DNA from 2 places in the Pelagibaculum spongiae genome. Region 2 is predicted to be linked to the other one. Evidence: predicted binding sites of a transcription regulator. Region 2 holds the regulator's gene; the other holds the start of a gene.
What was found. The regulator LexA, encoded in region 2, represses DNA repair genes until DNA is damaged. The targets are predictions, from matches to a motif close to TACTGTNTANNTANACAGTA.
Positions count from the first base shown of each region.

Region 1: DC094_RS12210 (LexA family protein) is a predicted target of LexA. The motif match lies at 6,590-6,609, and genes of this name have one in related genera.

Region 1 is NZ_QDDL01000004.1:386,863-396,400, reverse strand. It holds gene thiM (hydroxyethylthiazole kinase) at 1-234, opposite strand, end outside; gene tenA (thiaminase II) at 247-912, opposite strand; gene DC094_RS12235 (ABC transporter substrate-binding protein) at 939-1,868, opposite strand; gene DC094_RS12230 (ABC transporter permease) at 1,932-2,690, opposite strand; gene DC094_RS12225 (ATP-binding cassette domain-containing protein) at 2,726-3,493, opposite strand; gene thiD (bifunctional hydroxymethylpyrimidine kinase/phosphomethylpyrimidine kinase) at 3,497-4,414, opposite strand; TPP riboswitch at 4,531-4,635, opposite strand; gene DC094_RS12215 (Y-family DNA polymerase) at 4,781-6,052, opposite strand; gene DC094_RS12210 (LexA family protein) at 6,073-6,504, opposite strand; gene DC094_RS12205 (hypothetical protein) at 6,768-7,163, shown strand; gene DC094_RS12200 (hypothetical protein) at 7,805-8,233, shown strand; gene DC094_RS12195 (DNA-binding protein) at 8,347-9,444, opposite strand.
Region 2 is NZ_QDDL01000003.1:128,106-137,643, reverse strand. It holds gene phbB (acetoacetyl-CoA reductase) at 1-130, opposite strand, end outside; gene queF (NADPH-dependent 7-cyano-7-deazaguanine reductase QueF) at 556-1,383, shown strand; gene DC094_RS09520 (SixA phosphatase family protein) at 1,441-1,938, shown strand; gene DC094_RS09515 (MaoC/PaaZ C-terminal domain-containing protein) at 1,977-2,477, opposite strand; gene DC094_RS09510 (phasin family protein) at 2,650-3,036, shown strand; gene DC094_RS09505 (PHA/PHB synthase family protein) at 3,189-4,982, shown strand; gene DC094_RS09500 (tetratricopeptide repeat protein) at 4,984-5,889, shown strand; gene DC094_RS09495 (hypothetical protein) at 5,969-7,681, shown strand; gene rmf (ribosome modulation factor) at 7,877-8,050, shown strand; gene lexA (transcriptional repressor LexA) at 8,225-8,836, opposite strand; gene thiI (tRNA uracil 4-sulfurtransferase ThiI) at 9,011-9,538, shown strand, end outside.

The DNA of each region.
Region 1 (9,538 bases), on a different contig from region 2:
AGTTTCATCCAATGTACCTATGTTAATTACCAGCGAGCCACAAATACGCACCATTTCAGCTAGTTCGCAACGGCTGTGCGCCATAATCGGTGATGCGCCAATCGCTAGTAGTGCATTGGCGCTGTTATTCATCACGACATAGTTGGTTAAATTTAAAACCAAAGGCGCCTGCTGCCGCAGTTGGAGTAAATTATCGGCAATTTGTTGTGCCAGCGATTTATTGGTTGTAGTCATCATTACTCCAAATTATTGTTGGTTGAGCCCTTGCTGCCAAAATGCTATTTCCATTCGAGTTGCGGTTTTAAAGGCATCTGCCAGTTGGTTGAATCTCTGACTATCAATAGAAACTTCGCTGATTAATTGATCGAGAAAATCAGCTTGCTGCTGGGCCACCTTTTGATAATCTTCGCCAGCGTAGATATCGATCCAGCTCTGATAAGGATTATTAATGGTTTGAATTTTGGATAGATTTTGGCCGATGTGAGCATAGCCAATCGCACATGGTACGAGTGCGGCGTATAGATCTGCCAGTTCGCCTTGCATGCCTTTATCTAGTACATAGCGGGTGTAGGCTACGGTGGCGACATCTTCGTCTAGTGCTTCTAGGTCTGCTTCGTTCAAGCCCCAATCTTTACAGTAATCAATATGTAAGCTGATTTCTTCCAGCACAAGAGATGTTACACCCGGTAGGCTTTTACGCATTAAATCCAGCGTTGGCGATTTGTAAACTGCTAGCGCATAGGCACGGGCGTAATGTTTTAAAAACAGATAATCCTGCTGTAAGTAATGTTTAAAGCAAGCCATCGATAAACTGCCGTCGGCCAGTTTTTTTACAAAATCATGTTCGATATATTGTTGCCAATCTGTTTTGCAATATTCGATTAAATCCTGGTATGTCGCTTTGCGTGTCATGCTTATATTTCCTTTTACGACAATAATTACGGGATTAAATACAATAATTTAGCATTTAATGGCGCTTTAATTACGCCCTTTTTCTGCATGAAATCAGCAAAGGTTTGATAGCGCTGTGGATCAATAGCACTAGGGCGCAATGCAAAGCGCGGCAGGGTATCGATCCAAGCGCGGCGGTTCAGCTCACTATCTAAAGTATCTGGTTTATAAGCTTTAAATTCTTGCCAGGCTTGTTGCGGATGATTGACGATATATTGGCTGGCTAATTCCAGTGCCCGATTGAATTTAGCTAGCATGGCTAAGTCAGCTGTTTTGCTATTGGCGACAAATATTAGTTCATCGTATGGTGGTACGCCGTGCTCTTCGAGGAAAAACGCTTTGGCTTTAGCACCTTCTATATCAAGCTGATTTAATTCAAAATTTCGATAACCACCAAAGATAGCATCGACTTTTCCTGACATTAACGATGCCGATAACGCCCATCCCACATTAACCAGTTTTACATCATCAAAGCTAATACCTGCGGTTTCTAACATGGTACCTAGGGTGGCTTTTTCGTATCCACCCAGCGAAGTGCCGATGGTTTTTCCCTTAAGGCTAGCGAGGGAGTCTAGTCCTTTGCCTTGCAGTACCGTTAGGGTATTTAATGGCGTAGCAATTAGAGTTGCGCTACGCACTAGCGGCAAGCCTTCGGCAACATCCATGGTTAATTGAGGCTGATAAGTTACTGCAATATCGACCTTTCCTGCTGCGACCAGTTTGGGCGGCAAGCTAGGGTCTGCGGGCTCTTGAATCGTGACGTTTAAACCTTGGTCGGCAAATAAATTGCGTTGTTGCGCGATAATAATCGGGCCATGATCGGGGTTAACAAACCAGTCCAACATTAAACTGACATCTTGTTTGGCAAAGGCGCTGGTGTTTATCATTAGTAGTGCCAGCAGTAGTATTTTTTTCATTATAACTATTCCTAAGGTTTTGCTTTTTATTAAAATTGGCAGGTTAGAAAAAACAGGCGGCCATTAATTTTCTGGCTGCCAGGGAATCATTTTTTTGAGTAGATAATCGCTGAGGTAATACAAGCTAACGGCCATGCTGGCTAGCACCAGTAATGCAGCAAACAGTTCGGTTATTTGCATTCGGGCATTGGCTTGTATCATTAAATAACCGAGGCCCTCGCTGGAGCCAACCCACTCACCCACTACCGCCCCAATGGGCGCAATTACCACTGCGATACGAATGCCAGAAGCTAGAGAAGGCAAGGCTGCCGGTAGGCGAATATGTAGCAATTGTTTTAATTGACTGGCTTGCATGGTTTGGGCGAGGTCGAGAAAACCCTGGGGAGTTTGGCGCAAGCCGTCATAGCAGCAGGTAGCGATTGGGAAAAAGATGATAATTGCCGACATCACTACCTTGGAGGCAATGCCGTAGCCCAGCCACAACATTAATAAAGGTGCGATAGCAAATACCGGCACCGCTTGAGAGGCAATTAATAAAGGCAATAACCAGCGACGTAGCGAGCTAAATAAATGCAGTTGCAATGCTAATAACCCACCACTAAAAATCCCCAGCATTAAGCCTAAAATAATTTCAGTTAAGGTCACCCAACCATGGTTTAGAAATAACTGTGGTTTTTGCCAGAGCAGCTGAATTACCTTCACCGGTTGTGGCAGTAAATAACCTGGAACTTCAAAATAGATCACTGCGCCTTGCCAGAAGGCACCTAGCATCAATAGGCTGGTAAGGCCTCGTATCAACATGGAATCAAATAATTTATCCATGCCATACCTCTGATTTTTCGTGCTGATCTGTAAGGTCAGGTGTTGCCCGATTTTGCGTTAGCAAATGCAAAAGTTGTTGTTGGCTGATGGCTAACTCGGCATTTAGTGGCCTCGGGGGGGAGGGTTGTTGGAAGCGATAAAGATTCAATGTTGCCGTTTTTCATCAGCAATAATTGATCGGCTAACCGTAATGCTTCTTGTGGATCATGGGTGATTAATAAAACGGTACGGTCTTTTAATAATTCAGCGCTAATGTTTTGTAGCTGGAAGCGAGTAGGGGCATCTAGCGCAGAAAATGGTTCATCCATTAACACCACTGAAGCCGGTCGTATCAAGGTTCTTGCAAGGGCTGCTCGTTGACGCATGCCGCCAGATAGTTGTGCTGGAAATTTCTCCAAATGATCAATTAAACCGACTTGTTCTAATATTTGTTTGGCTTTTTTTAGTAACTGTTTTTTGTCAGATGATTTCCCGGATAGTTTCTGATGTAAACAGACATTGTCTAACAAGTTCAGCCAGGGCAGTAATAAATCTTGTTGGGCCATATAGCTAAGCCGGCCAGCCAAGGGTTGTTGGTCACTGGTGAGTAGCTGGCCAGAGTATTGGCAATTTTTGGGTAATAAACCGGCAATCCAACGTAATAGACTGGTTTTGCCACAGCCGCTAGCACCGAGTAAACAGCTCCATTTTGCCGCAGGAAAAGTAATATTTAGGTTTTCAAATACAGCGGGTTGCTCTGGATTGAACTTCAATCCAAGTCCTACCAGTTGCAGCCCAACGGCTGGCGTAATTTCGCTGAGCATGGCCTATAAATCCAGTTGTTTTATTGCGACTGAAGAAAGATCCAATGGAAGTTGTTTTTGGTTATGCTGCTGATAAAAATGATGAACTGGGCCATGTCCTTGGCCAATGTGTAATTGATCGGCATGAGCTAAAGCACCGGTTAGCCAGGCTTTAGCTGAGTGAACGGCTTGTTGTAGGAGTTGCCCCTGAGCGATGAATGATGCAATTGCAGCAGATAGCGAACAGCCCGTGCCATGGGTATTTTCGGTTTCAATTCTAGGGCTTGATAACTGAATGATTTTTTGATTGATAATTAACAAATCATTACTGGTGCTATCTGATTGTAGATGGCCGCCTTTTAATAGAATAGCTTGGGCGTCGAGCTGACGTAGTTGATTGATTAAGTTCAACATTTGTTGTTGGTTTTGTGGCACAGCTTGGTCGGTGAGCGCTGCGGCTTCGGGTAAATTTGGCGTAATAATACTCGCCAGAGGAACCAGTCGTTGTTTTAAGTTATGAATTGCCGATTGTTCGAGCAATAAATCGCCGCTGGTTGCGACCATTACTGGATCGAGCACTATTGGGATTGTGGGGTACTGCTCTAAAAAACTGGCAATAGTCTGAATGATTTTCGCTTCAGCCAACATGCCAATTTTTATTGCCTGAATATTTAAATCATCGAAGACCGCGGTGAGTTGTTGCTGAATGAAATCAGCAGAGATAGGAAGTATTCCCTTAACCGCTAAGGTATTTTGTGCCGTTAGTGCAGTAATTACCGAGCAGGCATAGCTGCCAGTTGCAGAGATCGCTTTGATATCAGCCTGAATACCTGCACCGCCGCCGCTATCTGAACCGGCAATTGTCAAGATGATCGGCGTTTTATGTTCGGTTTTTTTTGATTGGTCGGGTGTCGGGTGTCGCGAGGTGGTTGGCTGAATCATGGAACTTCCTTTGCTTTATTGGCTAATAAGGCAAAGGGACTGGCGAGGTATTTGAAATGGAGCGACGCTTGTAGAGGCTGGTACGCTAGACCCTGTAAGCTATTTGAGCATATTCAAATAGATCTCTGCTAGTTCCCTACGCCAGTATTAACCGGATCAGGTTCTACGGGTCTCAGCATCTTTTTGCTGATCTCAGCCTTACGGCCCCCCGACTAACTTCAGCGCTATGCTATTTCGTGGAGTCAAAAGCTGTCAATGGAAGTTTTCAACAAAGGATTGAAGGTCGTTGACCGTTATTCACCGGAGAGCAATTTCGTGAGTTTCATTTTTAGTTACGACTACTTAGATAGTTGAGTTTTTAAGTGATTAGTTGGCATTAGCTTTGGGTAGTTGTTGCCAGTTGGTTGTATAAGCTGGCGAACAGAAGTCTCGTTTCATCGCCCATTTAGGCTGCAAACTTTCTGCTGCTAATTTTAAGCTGCCGCGGCCAAAGCGCTGGTTAATTTCATCAAGGGTTTTCATCAATTGCTGGCTGTTGTGCATTCGATAGTCTGCCGAGGTTTCTAATAATTGCAGTTGGTTTTTACTTGCCGGGTCTATATCAGACAACCAGACGCTGGCTTTTTGATATTGATAGCCAGGTGCAAACAACTCATGAATTAATGCTTGTGCGTGTTCGGATAAAATCCGGCTGTCATTAATTGGTTTATTTAAACGAATAGATTTGGCTGCAGTGTAAGGTTTATCGCAGTTTTTCCCAGTAGTTAAATGCACCCCTATCTCGCCACAGCAGCTGTTTTGTTGTCGCAATTTTTCTGCAGCGCGACAGGTATATTGGGTGATCGCTTGTTGTAAATCAGCCAGCTCCGTTAATCGTTTGCAAAAAGAGCGAGAACTGATGATTTGTTTGCGTGATTCAATCTGTGGCTCCATCTCTAGACAGGCTTGCCCTTGTAATTCCCGCACTGTTTTTTCTAAAGTGACAGAGAATTTTTTCCGAATCCATAAATGATCGGCGTTCGCCAGGTCAGCAACGGATTCAAAGCCATAGCCTTGCAGTTTTTCTCGTAATCGATGACCAATCCCCCACACCTCGCCAATCGGTAATTGCGGCAGCCAAAGGTTCCTTTGATGTTGTGTAAGTAAACTGGCACAGCCACTTTGACTGTGGCGTTTGGCGATATGATTTGCCAGTTTGGCTAGCGTTTTGCTAGAACCGAAGCCAACGCCCACCGGCATTTTTAATTGCTTAATTAATTGCTGACGTATTTGTCGGCTTAATGAGTAAGGGTCGGCTGGTGGCTGGTTAAAATAAAGGAAGCTTTCATCGATGCTGTAACACTCGATGGCATCACCCCAGCTGAGTAAAATTTGCTGTACTCGTTGAGAAATATCACCGTATAAAGTGTAGTTAGATGAAAAAACAGCCACTTTTTTCTGGCGAAGGTCGTTTTTTATTTGGAAGTATGGGCTGCCCATTGAAATGGAAAGCAATTTAGCTTCTTCGCTGCGCGCAATAATGCAGCCATCATTATTGGAAAGCACCACAATTGGTTTTTTGTCTAGGTCCGGGCGAAATAATCGCTCGCAAGAAGCATAGAAATTATTGCAATCGACTAAAGCGAAGCAGTGAGTCATAAAGGTGTGTTTTGGTGAGCTTATGCGTTTGCTAGCTGGCAGCTAGGACGTAAAGAGTGAATTACTGACGTAACAACACCCCAAATTTGTTCGATCTGTTCTGGATTGCAAGGAATGGCTGGATAACTGTCACAAGTTGACCGAAGTTGCGGCTGTTTTTTGTGATAGCAAAGCTGTTTAACCAACAAACTACCATTAATTTCTGCGATTACGACATCACCTTGCTGGGCGGTGAGCGATCGGTCAACCAACAACAAGTCTTGATCAAAAATACCAACACCTTGCATCGAGTGGCCATCGGCCTGCATAAAAAAACTACTAGAAGGATGCTGAATAAGGTGTTGTGACAAATCCAGAGTGCGCTCTTGGTAGTCTGCAGCAGGGGAGGGAAAACCAGCACTGGCAAAGCCAAGTAGTGGTAATTGTAATGAGCTGGGCAGAGATTGTTGCATAGTATTGGCTCTCTTCTCGGTACTTTTGGCGTTGATTTTTATGATTGCTGGCGATGCTTTTTTGAAAAGACAATCAAACAAATTTAACTGTATGTACGAACAGTATTGCGAAGATTCATAGCCGGCGCAAGTTTTTTGAAATGATTGAAAGTGGTGGTTTAGTCACAACGTTGCGGAAAATCGGCAAGTTATCAACTATGCTGGCTGTAGCTAGTTTGAAACGTGAAATGTGAAACGAAATTGCCCGAAACAGGGAGAGGTTTATGAGCAATCCTAGTGTAAAAGTTAGCAACCAATCGTCTGGTGATATTTATTTAAATGGTGATCCTAATTGGGATGATCAAAAACTACTGGTTAATGGTCAACCAATTGTGCCTAGTGGCGAGAAGGTTAGCAAAGGTGTCGAAGTAGTTGTGAGTGTAGAGTGGGGCGGTAATCGTTCTGCTCATATGATAGGTATGATTATTTCAGATAGTTCTAATTATGACGATGGTGCTGCTTATCAAATGACTTTTGGTGAAGATCCTGAGATGGGCTATATGACGCGCACCGAAACTTATGATTGGGGTGATCCGAGTATTACATATCGTATGAAAGATCGACATCCTTGGGAAATGACTATGGAATTTAAGGACAAAGAAAAAGTAGTTGTTGAATAAGTTAACCAATGATTTCTGTAAAAACGCCAATAATTCATGTTGTTGGCGTTTTTTTTATGGTTTCTTATAGCCAAGCAATCAAGCTGTTTGGCGATGATAATTTTCTGTAACAACTTAACTATTGTCGTAGCTCTTCATTTCATTCAATGTGGTTTTGTAGAAAATAACCAATTTATTCTTAAAAATAGCCCGAACTAAAGGGGGGTGTATTGTTCGAAAAAGAGGGTTGATCCGTATCACTGTCATTCTTGGTTAGCTCTGTGATTATTTGTGGCAGAGTGAAGTTGATTAAATCAGAAGATCTATAAACGTGCTAGCTAGAGGCGCAAGGTAAAATTTAATGGCGATGGTTTTTTGTCAACCTAGTCATTTCGACTTTGATTGGCTTGAAATCTATCTAATTATAGCAATGGTTTGCTTTGCAATAGGTGGTTTGTCACTAGAACCGATGCAAGCTGGCTTGGCTTTGTGCTGGGATCTGTAGTGGCATTGCTGGCCAGTTTGTGTTTTTTGGATTGAAATAATGGCTGGGCTGATGGTGGTTTTTAGCAATTATATGCCAATAATAATCTGAAGTTTGAGCTTGACAGTTTCACTGTGAGTTTTTAGTTTTGTTAAAAACCAATTTAAGGGGACCTGACATGATCGATGGCATGGATGCGTTGCTTTACAATCAGGTAGTCGGTGTTTCAACGGCTTTGGCAATAGCAGCCGATGGCAATGATACTTACGCAACTTGGGGGCAATACCATTTGCTTGATGATATATGCCAGCAAAATCAAGGGACTGATCTTGACCACCCAATGCAGTGGGAGTTGCTGGCTGATTTCACTCCCAATGTTAAGAACGCTATCTTGCTTTATGAAAAGGCGATGGCGCTAGCCGAACAAACCCAGTTATTTGATTACTGTGCTTCCATCAAGCTGGCGTTGGCAGAATGCTACCGTGTTCAGGGTAAGTCTCAATTGGCATTTCGCCATGCACAATTTGCCGATAAGTATGCGAAAGATTTATCTGATTTAGAATTGCGTCAGCAAATTAGTCAGTTATTGCTAGAGCTGGCGGAATAGCGGTAAGACACAGTATAAACTAATGATTATAAATTAAGCCGCTGCAAACATTGTTTGCAGCGGCTTTTCTATGTGTTTTTGTGAATGATTTTCTGTTGCTTGAGCTGTAAAAATTAAGACAGTTTTTCTAATAATTTCTGCAGTTGCTGCTTTTCAGCTTTGATTTCGGCAAGTGACGGTTCGAGTATTTCCAGTCGAGCAAGTGCTGAGCTGAGCTGGTGCTGGCTGCTGACCAATTGTTGTTGGGTGTTTCGTAGCTGCTCAGTTTGCTGCTGTATTTGTTGTTGGGCCGATTGAGCTGCAGTATCAGCGGTACTTTGCTGTTGGTTTAGCTGCTGGTTGGTTTGCTGTAATTGCTGGGATAGTTGCTGTTGTTCAGCTTGTAACTGTTGCTGCTGCGATTGGTGTTGTTGATTGGCATGATCAAATTGTTGCTGTAGTTCTAATAATGATTGCTGGCTTTGGTTGATTTTCTCATGCCATTGTACGGTTCTCGATTCGAAATCTTTCTGCTGTAATTCGTTAGTTTTTTGCTGCTGTTGCAGTGATTTTTCCAGTGATTGTCGTGCTGCTTCTAATTTTTCCAGTTTTTGCTGTTGTTGTTTCTTTTCTTGTCTTGTTTGGTCTAGTTGAGTCAGCAGTCGATCTTCTTGCTGCTGGCCGCGTTGTTTTTCTTCTTCGAATGCTTTTTGAGATTGCTGCAACTGTTGTTGGTAGTCGGCTTGCTGCTGTTGGTTTTGCTGATGCAGCGTTTCTACTTGCAGCTGGGTATTTTCTAAGTGCGTTTTCAGTTGCTGATTTTGCTCAGCTGAAATTTTCAATGACTGTTCAGTGCGAAGTACTGCGTCTCTATGTTGCTGAAGTTGTTCTTCCATTTGTGAGTGCTGGGTTTGTAGTTGGCTAATCTGCTGCTGTTTTTGTAGCTGGGCTAATTCTAGCTCGGCGATTTGTTGGTTTTCTTTATCGCTTGCCATGTCGCAAGCCTTCTCCCAAAGCCGTTGCATTTCCACTGCTAGCTCTTGTGGCAGCGTCGGTGCGACCGGCCCTTGCAAACGATTACCTAAATGTTGCCAATATTCAATCAGATAGCGGCTAACGTCAGTATCTGACCCGCCAGCACTCACTCTGACCGATCTCACGGTAGGCCTTTCCCCAACTTGAAGCAGTGCATCTGCAGCATTGAAAACCTGGATTTTTCGAGTCTGGGACATGGTTGACGCCTCAAAGGAGTTATTTGAATATCTAAAGCACTATTTGCTACAAAATAATAACAAATATTACTTACACTGTATATTATTTCTGATT
Region 2 (9,538 bases):
CTTGTAGGGGGTCACGGGAAGGGCTGTAGGTTGCGACCACGCGGTAGCCTTGCTGGGCTAGCTTGAGCGTAATAGCTGAACCAATTCCACCCATGCCACCAGTGACAAGAGCGACTACTGTCTTGCTCATTGAATACTCCTTGTTTTCATATCCGGCTTACTTCCTGTGCCGGGTTAACTGCTGAATGCAGTAGCTACATTTATACGGATGGCTAAGCTTGCTTTCAAGAACTTGGGCGTGAAATATTTATTTCAATTGCAACTTTTTTAAGCCAAATGTAGCGATGGGTTACTGGTTGTTTTGTGCAAGGGAAATAATGATGTCCAAACCACTTCAAAATGTGAATTTCAGGATCTCAGAGCGAACTATGCATTTGAGGTGGCTTGGGTATAGCAACCAATCGAGAAGCCTTAGAATAAATGCATATTTTGTGCTCTTTTGATATGGGCCCTTGACGGGTGTTATGAAAAAGTCCCAAATGCCCAGCATTAGACAGAAATTCTAGCCGTAGCGACTGTGCCGACACCTGTTAAGCAGTGTTTCAGGAGATGAAATTGAGTATTGAGTCAAATCCGGATATTCCATTAGGAAAAACCAGTGAGTATCCGCAAAGCTATGATCCAGATTTACTGTTTCCAATCCCGCGATTGGGCAAGCGTCTGGAACTGGGCATTGACCAAAACCAATTACCTTTCTTTGGGGTCGATATATGGAATGCTTGGGAAGTCTCTTGGCTCAATCTGAAAGGCAAGCCTTGCGTAGCGATTGGTCAGATTCACTTTCCAGCAGAATCAGAATTTTTGGTCGAGTCCAAATCACTTAAGTTGTATTTCAACTCGTTAAACCAGCATCGACTGTCTTCGGTTGATGCGTTAGAAAAACTGGTTGCCGCAGATTTAACTCATGCAGTTGGTGTGCCGGTGGTAGTCACTATGAGTCATCCAGATCGCTATGAAAATTGCCAAGCGCCAATGGGGCAATGTATTGATGAATTGGATGTTGAAATTGACAACTATAGTTATCAGCCAGAACTACTAAAGCTGCTAGAGGACGGTGAAGTCCGTCATCAGCTTTTATATAGCCATTTATTAAAATCCAATTGCTTAGTTACCGGTCAGCCGGATTGGGGCAGTGTTTGGATTGAATACAGTGGTCAGGAGATTGACCAAGAAGCGCTGCTGAAATATTTGATCTCTTTTAGAAATCATAATGAGTTTCATGAGCAGTGTGTCGAGCGTATTTTCACTGACATTAAGCGCTTTTGTAACCCGCAGCGTTTAACGGTATGGGCGCGTTATGTGCGCCGTGGTGGTTTGGACATTAATCCGTATCGTTCAAATTGTCAGAGAGAATTTGTATTTGAGCGGGATTTCCGTCAATAACCAATAGCGGCTCAAAAGCAGGCGCTTTCGAATAATTTATAGCCATCAGGAGTGATTATGTCGCGACGTTTAATTCTTGTTCGGCACGGTGTCGCAAGTTTTCAAGCGACCAGTGATTTTGATCGCCCTTTGCTGGTGCAGCAATATTCCCAGGCAGATTTACAGCAAACAGCTGCTTGGTTAATTGAGCAAAAGATACAACCTTCCGCATGGCTGATTTCTCCCGCAGTGCGTTGCCAGCAAACGGCTGAATTACTAACGGAGTTAGCGCCGAGTTTATCGATTGGGGTGCCAGCAGAAAAAAAGCTGACAGAAGATGCTTTCTATTTGGCGTCTTATTCCAAATTACTATCGCGCATCGAATGGCATGAGTCGGGTGATTTGTTGTTGATAGGTCATCAGCCGGGGTTGAATCATTTGGCCAGTTGGTTATCTGCTAGCCCCATTGATGAATTTCTTAATCCGGGCCAAGCATTTGTTTTGAATTTACCTGATGATTGGTGTGGGCTGGCAGAGAACTCTGCCAACCATGTCGATTATTCTTCTGCCAATTAATTCGGCTATTTTGACCGGTTGCTTCGACAAACTGCTTTTTAAGCAGTGGTAGAATCCGCAACATTCTTTTCAATCTGTATCTGAGGCACTTTCGGCGCTTCAATCACCACTTTTTCTAATGGTGCCATCACTAAAGCTTCACCAGTAATCACTGGTTTTCCTAATTGATTGGTCACTTGGCAGTCGATCACTACCCGATTCTTTTCAGCATCAATTGTTTTTACGGTGGCTTTGGCAGTCAAACTGTCGCCAATTTTTACCGGCCGCAAAAAACTCAATTGCTGTGATAGATAAATAGTGCCAGGACCAGGCAATTGGGTGCCCAATAATGCCGATACCAATGCGCCGCCATACATGCCGTGAGCAATAGGCTCTTTAAATGGCGTGCTTGCTGCATATTCAGCATCTAGGTGAGCGGGATTGATATCACCCGATACTGCGGCGAAAAGCTGAATATCTTGTTGGGTGATGGTCTTTTCTAGGCTAGCAGAAAGGCCTTCGTGTAGTTGATCGAGCGGGATGTTTTCTAGCGAGTTCATAAGCGCAGCTTCTTTTGTGATGAGCATTCTTTATCGGTCATTTTGCCTGCTTGTGCGGCGAAAGCCAATAATTGAATTTTTAAGACGCTTTTTATGTTGCGCTGCACAAAAATCACTTGTATGCTGCATTGCAACAATCAAGGAAAATCAATCACAACAGAAGGAAGTGGCCATGTACACAGATATGATGAAGCAGTTTAACGATCAAGCACAGCGTATGACTCAACCGATGACTCGTTTGAATGAGCTGGCTGTAGAAAGCATCGAAAGATTGGCTGAATTCCAACTCGCTACTTTGCAAAGCTATTCAGAAATGGGTGTTCAGCAATTGAAAGCTGCGACTCAGATCCAAGATCTGGAAGGCATGCAAAAGTACGCAGCGGGTCAAGTTGAAGCTGTGAAAACTGTTAGCAAAAAAGTTGCCGATGATGCAAAGGTACTAGCTGAGATGGGCGCCTCTTTCAAAACTGAGCTAGAGAAAATGGCACAAGAAAGCCAAAGCGCAGTCGCTGCTGCAGTTAAACCTGCTACTAAAAAAGCACCATCTAAAGCTGCTTAAGTTTTAGTGGTAAAAAAAGCCGCCATCAGGGCGGCTTTTTTGTTATTTTATCAGCGATAACCCTGTGCAATGATTAGAGTAATTTTTGATTTGAATTATTTTAGTCAAATATCAGGGGCAAGGAAGTAACGCAAAACAACAAGGAAATGCATATGAGTGCTCAGACGCAGCATGACTCTGAAAGTCTTGATGAAAAGGCTGATGTAGTTCAGATTTTTGATGATATTGCCCGCCGAAGTCAGCGAATTGTAAAAGATTTTATGGATCGACAATCAGTCGGTGGTGGTGAGCCAGATGTAATGAATATTGGCGGTGCCTTCCTTGATCTGACAGAACAGCTGATTCAAGACCCAAGTAAGTTGGTAAATGCTCAGTTAGAGTTTTGGCAAAATTACGCCCAGCTTTGTCACAATATGTTGTTTGGCATGATAGGCCAGCAAGCTTCGCCGGTAGTTGAGCCAAAAAAAGGTGACCGACGTTTTAAAGGCAAAGAATGGACTGAAGTCGCGCTATTTGATTTTATAAAACAATCTTATTTGCTGACATCGCAGTTTTTTCAAAAATCGATTCATTCCGTTGATGGAATGGATGAAAAGAACCACCAAAAGCTCGAATTTATCACCCGCCAGTTTGTGGGTGCCATGTCGCCAACCAACTTTGTTACTACCAATCCAGATGTTTTAAAACGCACTATTGAAAGCCGTGGTGAAAACCTAGTTCGTGGTCTGGATCATATGTTGCAAGATCTAGAGCGCGGTAACGGTCGTTTAGATATCCGCATGACCGACTTAGATGCGTTTGAGTTGGGCAAAAATGTCGCCATTACCGAAGGTTCGGTCGTTTTTCAAAATGACATGATGCAATTGATCCAATATAAACCGACCACTAAAACGGTTTATCAAAAACCGATAATGATTATTCCACCGTGGATTAACAAATATTACATCCTCGATTTGTCACCAAAAAATTCCTACGTGCAATGGCTAGTGAATCAGGGTTATACCGTTTTTATGATTTCATGGGTTAATCCTGGTGCTGAGCACAAAGATAAAACCTTTGATGATTATTTAACTGACGGCACCTTGGCGGCGATTGATACCATTCGTCAAATCACTAATGACCAACCAGTGATGGCAACCGGTTATTGCCTCGGCGGTACTTTATTGTCTGCAACGGCCGCTTGGTTAAAAAGTAAGGGTCAGGCGGATAAACTGGAGTCGCTTACTTATTTGGCAACGCTGATAGATTTTAGTGATCCAGGCGAGCTAGGCGTGTTCATCGATGAGAAGCAGGTGGCTTCAATTGAGAGTAATGCAGCAGATGATGGCTACATGAATGGCCGTGTAATGGCTGGTAGTTTCAACATGTTGCGTGAGAATGATCTAATTTGGAGCTATTTCATCACCAATTACTTGTGTGGTGACACGCCTTTCCCATTTGATCTGCTTTACTGGAATTCAGATGCAACCAATATGCCGGCAAAAATGCATACTTGGTATCTGCGAAAGATGTACATGGAAAACTGTTTTAAGGATTCAGAGGGTGTTGAGCTAGCAGGGGTTGCAATTGATGTTTCGACGATTAAAACTCCGGCTTACTTTGTGTCGACGCACGATGACCATATCGCCAAATGGCAGTCGACTTACCCAGGTGCCAAATTGCATCAGGGTCCGGTAAAATTTGTTTTGGGTGGTTCGGGGCATATTGCTGGTATCGTCAATCCGCCAGTAAATAACAAGTATGGTTTTCAGACTTGCGATGAATTACCAGACAGCCCAGATGATTGGTTAGAAAATGCGCAGCAAAATGAAGGCTCTTGGTGGACCGATTGGGATATCTGGGCGTCGGAAAAGCGCGGTAAAAAAGTACCTGCCAGAATACCTGGTTCAGGAAAATTTAAAGCTCTGGAGGCTGCTCCAGGCAGTTATGTAAAGAGACGAATATAAAATGAAAAGGCTGGCCTGCCTGATTTTGATGAGTTTTTTGACAGTGGGTTGTCAGCAAGGGTTGTTGACTCAAGCTGAAGCACAAGCTGCTTATAAAGCTTACGATTATCGGCGGGCTATGCCGTCTTTGGTTAATCATGCTAAAGCAGGCGATGTGATTGCCATGCGTATGCTGGCAAAGGCGTATATGGCAGGTTTAGGTGTTGACTTGAATTTGCAAATTGCCGCCGCTTGGTATTTTAAAGCGGCCAGTATGGGCGACCGACAAGCTCAAGTTGTTTTGGCCGGTTTGTATGAAACCGGTACCGGCGTTGATGTTGATGTCAAGCAATTTCAATATTGGTTAGAACGGGCAGCAGTGCAGGGTGATCAAACCGCTGCGCGAAAGCTATATCAGCTGCTACTCAAACGAAAAGATTCCAAATCTAGAGCACAAGGCTTTGCTTGGCTAAAAGCACTAGCCGAAAATGGCAATATGGCTGCAATGGCCAGATTGTCTGAGCTTCTTGAAAAAAATAAGGATCCGAAGCTGGTTCGAAGCGCCATAAAATGGAAGCTGCGTGCCGCTGAAGCGGGAGATTCTGATTCACAATATCAACTGGCTATTTACTACTCGCAACCTGAAAAAGATAAGCCAAATTATTTTAAGGCTTGGCTGTGGTTTGACCGTGCAGCCAGACAAGGTGATGGCCGTGCATTGGTTGGTCTGGCGGGTTTAATGATTTATGGATTAGGTCGTTCAACCGATCTTTCATCAGCCAATGCTTTGTATTTGTTGGCACTGGAGCGAGGCTATGCCAGAGCGCAGGAAGGTATTTCTCTACTATCTAATCGCTTGACCGATGATCAACAGGAAAAAGCCAAGCAATTACAAGTAATCTACGGTCAACGTTATCCGGTTTCCTGATTGATTTAAGCTTAGCGATTTGAGATAACAGCTCCCTAAGCTGCGCATGCATGCGGCGATTAATTTTTCTGAGGAGTTTATGTCCAAATCAGGATGGCTGGTGCCAGCTTCATTGCTTATCACTTCTATGGCAGCAGCGACTGCCCACGCTGCAGTTTTCAAAGCTGAGCCTTTACAAATTCCTAGCGAATTTAGTGACGTTCAAAAAGGTAACGGTGGCCTTAACTTCCAAGTTAATAGTGTTTTGGTGCAAAACAATCTACCAGATCAGGTGGTTGGGCTAGTTTATGGTGCCGCATCTCGAAATTGTCGAACACGTGATGTACGTTTTAAGTTCACTACAACAGCGGCTTTTTGTGCTCGAGGGCTCAATGGCGTACTCACGACTGACTCTGTTAGAGGGGTTGAGGTTATTGCAGCAGTTCAAGATCCATTAACTGCTGAATCATCAGACCTGTCAATTACTGAAGCAACTAGTGCAGCGACAGGTTATTTTGTAGAAAATGTTGTCAGAGATATTGCCAATACATCAAATGGTATTGAAGTAGTCGGTTATTCTCATTTTGATGTGACAGCAGGTGAATGGCCAACAGGGCAGGCGGTGATTCGCCCGAGCCTAGCAATTAGAAATACTGCTACTCGAACCACTCGGGCGCAATTAAATAACACTGCATTGCCAACTCTTACGAGCTGGGGTAATGAAGATAACATGGCGAATGCGATTAATGCTGGCGGCGTTATTGTGGGTTGGTCTCGTCATTTTGAAGCGGTTGATAGAAGCAGTCTGACTTGTAGTGATGCGGATGATAGTGGTCTGCTTGATGTTTTAAGCAATTGCACGATTACAGATCATCAACGAGCAGTAGTTTACCCCTCAAATAATCGCCAAGCTTTTGATTTAGGTGCTTATCAAACCATCGCGTTTGATGATGTGGATAAATTTTCCTTCGCACTAGATGTCAGTGATGACGGTACTGCACCCGTTGTAGTTGGCAGAGTTGGAGATTTCTCTCGTGCTGAGGGTGATTCAACCATAAGTTGGGCACGAGGCTTCTGGTTTAGAATCACTGATGCTACAGATCCGCAAAATGGCCACGGCACGACCTTTGCCGGTATTGCAGCCGATGGCGATAGCGATAGCGGAATTGTAGCGCCGCTGGTAGATAACGAAGATTACGATACCAGTCTTAGTGCAATAAATACTGGCGGCATTGCCGTAGGATCTTCCCAAGTCTCTGCAACATTGACCGAAGCTATTAGCTTTGATACCTCAAGCCCGAATGAAGCGGCGGTAGGTCTTGGTTATCTTGAAACAGATCTGAGTTCTTCTGCTTCGGCGGTTAGTGACAGCGGTATTATCGGTGGCAACGCGGTTGTGCGTAGAACTTCAGTTTCTACCGGCAGTGAGCGACATGGCTTTTTATATTTTCCTGCTGGCAGTGATGTAGTTAATACCGATTCAGTGGAAATCATGCTCGATGCATCGAATCTGATCGATTGTAGCCAAGGAATTGTGATTACTGGCATCAATAAAATTGTCGGCGATAGTAGCAATCCAGTGATTTATGCATCCGCTGTGGCAACTGCAGCAGCCGATGACAGCTTACAAGGCAAAGTATTTAGCGTTCGTTTGACCCGTGCAAATGACAACGACCCTACTGCGCCTTCAGCACCTCAAGTGTGTGTCCCGGAGAAGCCGCTAAATGATTCGGGTGGTGGCGCGGCAGGCGGGCTAATGATTTTTGCTGGTTGGTTGGCAGTCTGTTTGAGACGTCGTAAATTTTTAAAATGATGTAACACTCAATAGCTGGCCGGTTTTTTCTACCTCAAGGTTTGGTCTAACTTTAAAAGGCTGCCTTGAGGTAGTTGTATCGGGTAAATGTGGTTTGCCAGCGCTACAACAATAACAAGTGACATTGCTGTACCTAGCTAAACCAAAACGACCTGATGCGTGTTTAATGCCAACCCTGAGGAGGAAATGGAAAGCATGAAGACACATAAGCGGGATCGCACGCAAAGAGCTTGGAGTAAAGGGTATCATGCAGGCTTGGTCGGTATGTCCAAAGAAGCTTGTCCGTATGCTGGGTCAGTCAATGTTCGACACAACTGGATGGTGGGATGGCGACAAGCCAAAGAAAATCTATCTCATGGTTTAGAGTGACGGTGTCACTGTTTAATATTAAAACTTAATTTTTTAACCAAAAAGGCCGCTAGATGCGGCCTTTTTGATTTCTGTGGCTTTGCTTATTCTGTTCTAACTAGCTCGAAGTTTAGCTTGTCAATAAGATCATTTATCCTATCGCTACTAGTAAACCTAAAAAACACCTTCAATCGATTAAGAGAAATCCCGGATCACACCAATTGCGATACCTTCAATCGCAAAAGCGGTTTTAGGGGAAACCTTGATCACATCGAAATCTTTGTTTTCCGGGTGCAGTAAAATTTGCTTGCCGGTTTTTTCAAATCGCTTTACGGTGACATCTTCTTCAATACGAGCGACAACAATTTGGCCATTGAGTGCAGTTTGAGCCTGGCGCACTGCCAATAAGTCACCGTCAAGAATGCCAATGTCTTGCATGCTTAAGCCTTCTACTCGTAATAAAAAATCTGGTTTTGAGCGAAATACTCCAGGGTTTACTTGAATTCTTTGCTCGACATGCTCAGCGGCCAAAATAGGCTGGCCTGCGGCAACCTTGCCTACTAATGGTAAGGTTTCGTCTGGGTCATGTTGGTGATCGCCCAACAATCGAATGCCGCGAGATGTGCCAGCCAACAGTTCGATAGCGCCTTTTTTAGCCAAAGCCTTTAAATGTTCTTCTGCAGCATTGGCAGAACGAAAACCAAAATGTTGGGCAATTTCAACCCGGGTTGGAGGGAAGCCAGTCAGCTGAAGGTTTTGCTTGATTACATCAAGGATTTGCTGCTGCCTGTGAGTTAACTTCAGCATGTTGGTACCTGAGTATTAAAACAGTGCTGTTATTATATTCAGTAGTTGGGTCGAGCGCAAAGTTGTGTTGAGTCTATTTTTATCAAGGGAAGTTTGGGACATGACCCAGCTTTAGCTATAATCGCCCGCTTGCTTGTCACCTGTATTGGCTAATCATAGGCCCGCGGATAATTCATGAAGTACCTGATCAAACTATTTCCAGAGATAACCATTAAAAGTAAACCGGTTCGAAAGCGTTTCATTCAACAGCTGAAAAGCAATTTGAATGTACAGCTCAAGCGAATCGACCCAGAAATCAAAGTCTCTGGTAACTGGGATCGGCTCGATGTTGACGGTGTTGTCGAACAGCATCAGGAAGCCGCAGAGCAGGTGCTTTCTTGCACCCCAGGCATTGGAAGTTTCCTGCGGGTGTTCCCGCATGACTTTGAAACCATCGACGATATCTTGCAGCTTGCATTGCCGCACTATACCGAAGTGCTCAAAGGAAAAACCTTCTGCCTTCGGGTGAAGCGTACTGGTAATCACCACGCTTTTAGCTCCATTGATGTTGAACGCCAAGTAGGTGGTGGTTTAAATCAGTTGACCGAAGCGGTTGGTGTTAAACTGAAAAAACCTGATATTACGATCAAAATGGAAATTGTTGGCCAGCAATGCTTTATGGTTCAGCAGCAGCAGCCAGGTTTGGGTGGTTTCCCGCTGGGT